2 regions of the Tetragenococcus halophilus genome follow, and region 1 is predicted to be linked to the other one. Evidence: predicted binding sites of a transcription regulator. Region 1 holds the regulator's gene; the other holds the start of a gene.
The links. Region 1 encodes NrdR, which represses ribonucleotide reductase genes. Its sites were predicted from a motif close to ACACNATATATNGTGT; they were not measured.
Positions count from the first base shown of each region.

Region 2: nrdH (glutaredoxin-like protein NrdH) is a predicted target of NrdR. The motif match lies at 892-907, and genes of this name have one in related genera.

Region 1 covers NZ_CP012047.1:1,210,756-1,213,969, reverse strand. The annotation lists gene mutM (DNA-formamidopyrimidine glycosylase) at 1-741, shown strand, start outside; gene coaE (dephospho-CoA kinase) at 738-1,334, shown strand; gene nrdR (transcriptional regulator NrdR) at 1,476-1,943, shown strand; gene AC806_RS05665 (replication initiation and membrane attachment family protein) at 1,962-3,214, shown strand, end outside.
Region 2 covers NZ_CP012047.1:773,502-776,715, forward strand. The annotation lists partial or broken gene AC806_RS03655 (IS1380 family transposase) at 1-50, shown strand, start outside; gene AC806_RS03660 (VOC family protein) at 302-736, shown strand; gene nrdH (glutaredoxin-like protein NrdH) at 985-1,209, shown strand; gene nrdE (class 1b ribonucleoside-diphosphate reductase subunit alpha) at 1,321-3,214, shown strand, end outside.

The DNA.
Region 1 (3,214 bases):
CCGGCAGTTGATACATTTTGCCAAAAACTAATCGGACAAGTTATCAATGATATTGCGCGTAGAGGGAAATTTTTAATTTTTGAATTTACTGATTTTGATTTGATTTCTCATTTACGTATGGAAGGTAAGTACGAATATACACCAAAGAATACTGAAGCTCCGGTTGATAAACATACTCATGTGATATTTAAATTTACAGATGGGAGTCAACTGTCCTATCATGATGTAAGAAAATTTGGACGCATGGCTTTAGTAGAAAAAGGACAATATCCGTTTTATAAAGGGATTAAGCAATTGGGACCAGAACCAGTAGAAGAAGAATTTTCATTGCAAGCATTTGAGAAAAAACTACAACATTCTTCTTCTTTAATAAAACCTCTGTTACTTAATCAAAAAGTTGTAGCAGGTCTAGGAAATATTTATGCGGATGAAGTATTATGGCTAGCTAAAATTCATCCTCAACAGCCAGCTCGCACTTTAACAAAAAAAGAAGCAGAAAGTTTACACCAGGCAATTATTGCTATTTTAGCTAAAGCAGTTAGAGCGGGTGGGACAACCATTCGTTCTTATAAAAATGCTTTAGGTGAGGCAGGATTTTTTCAAGTGAGTTTAAATGTTTATGGTAAAACAGGTGAACCCTGTCCTAGATGTGAAACGCCTATTAAAAAAATTAAAGTGGCGCAAAGAGGCACACATTTTTGTCCGCATTGTCAGAAATTAAAGAGGAGGAAGCTGTCATGAGTTTTATCCTCGGTATCACAGGAAGCATAGCTACAGGAAAGAGCACAGTTGTTAATATTTTTAAACAGTACGGCTTTTCTGTAGTTGATGCTGATATTATTGCAAGAGAGGTCGTTGAGCCGAATACAGCGGGGTTAAAAAAGGTTGTTGAAACTTTTGGAAGCAGTGTGCTTTGTTCAGACGGCTCATTAAATCGCAAACAGTTAGGTCAAATAATTTTTAGTGATACAAAAAAAAGACAGGCACTTAATGCGCTACTTGCGCCTTTTTTACAAGAAGCAATTATCGAACAAATTAAGCGAGCAAGTGCTGTTTCTTCTTTAGTTATTGCTGATATTCCTTTACTTTATGAAGCTGGTTATGATAAGTATATGGATCAAGTGGCGGTAGTTTATATCCCTGAAGACTTACAAGTACAGCGTTTAATGAAAAGAGATCGTATAACAAAAAAAGAAGCGCAAAAAAAAGTTGCTAGTCAACTTTCCATTGAAGAAAAAAAGAAACGTGCGGATATTATTTTTGACAATCAAGAAAGCCTATCATCTATCCGCCAACAAATTTTTTCTTGGCTTAAAAAAAGACAATTTTTATAAAGCTTTAAAACTCTAGTCATTTCTAGAGTTTTTTTGTCCTTAAACTGTTAGTATAGGAAGGTTTCATGTTATAATATTAATAAGAATTTTTATAAAAACAATTGAAATTTTAACGAAATAATCATAAATGAGGTGAACAACATGCATTGTCCAAAATGTCATCACAACAATTCGCGTGTTATTGATAGTCGGCAGACAGATGATGGTCGTGCTATTAGAAGAAGAAGAGAATGTGAAAATTGCGGCTACCGCTTTACAACTTTTGAAAGGCTCGAAGAAACGCCGCTTTTGGTGATTAAGAAAAACGGTGCACGTGAAGAATTCAATCGAGAAAAAATATTGCGTGGCTTGATCCGTTCGGCTGAAAAACGACCGGTAGCTATGGAACAAATGGAACAAATTGTTGATCATGTGGAAAGTAGAATTCGTGAATTGGGAGAAAACGAAATTTCTTCTAATTTAATCGGCGAATATGTGATGGAAGATTTAAAAGATGTAGATGAGATTGCTTATATTCGCTTTGCTAGTGTCTATCGACAATTTAAAGATATGTCAGTATTTTTAAAAGAGCTAGAAGATATTGTCGGTAAGGCAAACGATTCAAATTAACAATAAGGAGGGACTCTTTTGCATAGCGCTTGGGATGAAGTACAACCTAATAATATTTATCAAGTGACCAAAAGCTTTCCTCTAACAGAAGAAGGAAATAACGGTTTGGTTTATCTTTACCAACCGATTATTGGCCAAAATGCACTGGCTTTATATTATGGTTTTATAGGAGATAAAGAAGATCAGTATGAAAATGAGTTTGCACATATTGATATGCTAGATGCCTTAAATATTGGCCTGCCAGATTTTTTACAAGCACGTAAACAATTAGAAGGTATGGGTTTATTGTCTGTGTTTACCAAAGAGGATCCGGAATTTGGCAAAATGTTTCTTTATCGTTTAGAAGAACCTATTCACCCGCAGGATTTTTTTCGCGATGAAACCTATAGTTTTTTATTATTAAATACTATCGGGGAAAGAAAGTTCCGGCAGATGGTCCGCCGTTTTCAACCTGAAAATCCTGATTTAACGGCTTATCAAGAAGTCACAAGTGGCTTTCGTGAGGTCTATGGAGCCTTGGATGAACGTTTATTTATTCGTAATGCCCAAAGCCTGGAAAAAGTTTCCCAGGACTATCAAGTACCTTCAAATAAACAATTACAGTTAGATGAAGGTCAAATTGACTGGGATTTTTTGTATCAGTTAGCACAACGAAAGTTTATTGTTAAAGAGAATTTTGATGATTCTTTTAAACAACAGCTAACTTTATATGCCAACTTATTTGGCTTTGATGAAATGAAATTAGTTGATTTAATGACTGAGGCGGTTTCTTTATCTGATGGCAAAGTCGGTCGAAAAGCATTGGATAAGGTTATTAGAAAGCAAGCGACAGTAAAAAAAGAAAAACAAGCAGATAACTATGACGAACAATCTGATGAACAGAAGCGTCGCTTCAATACTTTACGACAAACGGGCTTTTCTGAAAATGATATACAGTTAGTTAAAATTGCACAAAGTTCAGCGCCCATGGATTTTTTACAAGCGATAAAAAATGAAAAGCATAATTTTGTTACAGATCCTGAAACTTGGTTATTAAAGACGCTAGTCGAACGTAGTCCATTACCTAATAGTGTGATTAATGTTTTAATTCATTATATTCTGGTTGTTAAGAAAAATAGCTTTTTACAGTCCAATTTTGTCAATCAAATTGCTACAGATTGGTCAGAATTAGAAATTAACAGTCCAGAACAAGCGATTAAACACGTACGTGATTTAGTAAAAGAAGTTAAGAATAAGCCAAGTAAAAAGAAAAATTATGCAAATAATAAGCA
Region 2 (3,214 bases), 440 kb from region 1:
ACACTTTATTCTGGGACGTTCTTGCCAGAATCCAGCGACTGAATCTATAAAAATGAGAAAAAAAGAAGAAAAAATAGCGTCTTGATTTTCGCCTTAAAGACATTCTAGGAAGAAGTATGTTCACTTTTAGATATAGAAAGTTGTCCAGCACCGTCATTTGCCAAAAAAGGCAAAGAAATGATTCAATAACATCAAAAAGACGCTTTCATTCGGCACGAAAGTTATCCACAAGCTTTTTAGAAATCATCCAGGTTAACTATTCTGTGTTAAACTTAAAAAGAAAAATTGGAGGTATTTATGTATGCATACTGGAGTGGAAGTGGATATTGTCGTAAATGACGCATTAAAGGCTTTTGCAACTTATCAAGAAATTTTTGCGACAGAATTGATCGAAAAAACAGATTTTCCTAAGGGACAAAATGAAGTGGTGTTTACGATTTATGATACACGTATTCATTTGCTAGATGAAAATCTTGACGCTGGAATGCAAGCGCCTAAAGAAACTGTGGTACCGATTTGGTTAAATGTAATGGTTCCTGATATCAAAGAAACTTTTCAACGCGCAATGGATCATGGCTGGCAAGAATTAATGCCGTTAACAAATATGTCTGACTTTGGTGTAACCAATGCTGTCGTGGCCGATACGTTTGGTTACCAATGGATGTTGCATCAAATTCATAAAGAAGTTTCTTTTGAAGAACGTCAAGCGATGTTTGAACAGGGAATGGATGAATAATGTTTTGTTGAGATGACTTTCACAATTAGAAATTTTTAAAGAGTTGAAGAGATTTTTTTATGTAAAAAAGATAAGGCAAAGCCCTCATTTAACAGTAAAAGACTTTTAAAAAATTGTGAATAAAACACAACAATTAGTGTTCCTCTGATTCACAAACACAAGATATGGTATTTTTCTATTGACTTTTGTTTATTACTCATTATATGATAGACACAGTTAATCAAACGAAATACCAAGGAGGAACGACTATGAATATTACACTGTTCTCTAAAAATAATTGCATGCAATGCAAAATGACAAAACGCTTTTTAGCTGAAAATAATATTAATTTTGAAGAGGTTAATATCGATAATGAACCTAACGCATTGGATTGGTTAAAAGAGCAAGGTTTCCAAAGTGTTCCAGTAATTACTTCAGATGCGACTACGGTGGTTGGGTTCCGTCCTGACCAGTTGCGTCAACTAGCAAGTTAATTCTTTCTTTGAACAAATTCAAAAAAGACTGGGATTTGTCCGTCACTTCTGACTCACAAGTCCTTGTTTTTTATTTTTTTCCCATTATTTTATAGATAAGGTTGTGTATGCATGAGTTTAAAAACATTAAAAGATGTCAGTTACTTTAAACTTAATAATGAAATTAATCGCCCGGTGAATGGTCAAATTCCGCTAAATAAGGATCAGGAAGCTTTAGAAGCTTTCTTTAGAGAAAACGTAGAACCAAATACAATGAAGTTTGATTCTGCTATAGATAAGATGAATTATTTGGTCGAAAATGAGTTTTTAGACGAAACGTTTATTCAAAAATATACGCCAGAATTTTTGGAAGAGTTTTATGCGTTTTTAGATAATCAAAATTTCCGCTTCCATTCTTTTATGGCAGCTTATAAGTTTTATTCCCAATATGCTTTAAAAACGAATGATGGTAGCCAATATTTGGAAAGGTTTGAAGACCGCGTAGCGATTAATGCTTTGTATTTCGCTGATGGAGACGAACAGTTGGCGCTTGATCTAGCAGATGAAATGATTCATCGACGTTATCAACCGGCAACCCCTTCATTTTTAAATGCCGGAAGAAAACGCGGTGGAGAATTGGTTTCTTGCTTTTTAGTACAGTTAACCGATGATATGAACGCTATTGGTCGTGGTATTAACTCGGCGCTACAACTTTCTCGCATTGGCGGCGGTGTAGGCATTACATTGTCTAATTTGCGCGAAGCTGGTGCACCTATTAAAGGTTATGAAGGCGCCGCTAGTGGTGTTGTACCCGTTATGAAATTGTTTGAAGATAGCTTTAGTTATTCAAATCAATTAGGTCAACGCCAAGGTGCGGGTGTGGTTTACTTAAATGTTTTCCATCCAGACATCATTAGCTTTTTATCCGCTAAGAAGGAAAACGCTGATGAAAAAGTTCGTGTGAAGACATTATCTCTAGGTGCAATTGTACCGGATAAATTTTATGAGCTTACAAGAAAAAATGAAGACATGTATTTATTTAGCCCTTACAGTGTTGAAAAAGAATACGGCGTCCCATTTTCTTATGTAGACATCACAGAAGAATATGATCGTTTGGTGCACAATCCAAATATTCGCAAAACCAAAATCCGTGCGCGTGAATTAGAAGATGAAGTTTCAAAACTACAACAAGAATCAGGTTATCCTTATATCATTAACATTGACACGGCTAATCGGGCCAACCCAATTGATGGTAAGATCATCATGAGTAATTTATGTTCTGAAATTTTACAAGTACAAAAACCTTCAGTCATTAATGGCAAGCAAGATTACGAAGTACTTGGTACAGATATCAGCTGTAATTTAGGCTCAACCAATATTGGCAACTTAATGGACAGTCCTGATTTTGGAAAATCTGTGCAAACCATGACGCGTGCTTTAACTTTTGTGACAGATTCTTCAGATATTGACGTTGTCCCAACCATTCAAAATGGGAACCATTTAAATCATACCATCGGTTTAGGCGCGATGGGCTTACACAGTTATTTTGCGAAAAATCATATGGAATATGGTTCTCCTGAATCTATCGAATTTACGGATCTTTATTTCATGTTGTTAAACTACTGGACATTAGTTGAAAGTAACAACATCGCAAAAGAACGGGGAACAACTTTCCATAACTTCGAAAATTCGGATTACGCTGATGGCAGCTATTTTGCTTCCTATATTGCAGATGCACCTCAACCAAAATCTGATAAAGTACAATCTTTATTTGAAGGAGTCTTTATTCCAAGTGCAGAGGATTGGCAAGCGCTTAGCGACGAAGTGCAAAAATATGGTTTGTATCACCAAAACCGTTTAGCAGTTGCGCCAACGGGTTCAATTTCTTATATTAATGACACAAGCGCTAGTATTCATCCAATTACTCGTTTAATTGAAGAACGGCAAGAAAAGAAAATTGGGAAAATTTATTACCCAGCTGCTCATTTAGATAATGATACAATTGGTTACTACACTTCAGCTTATG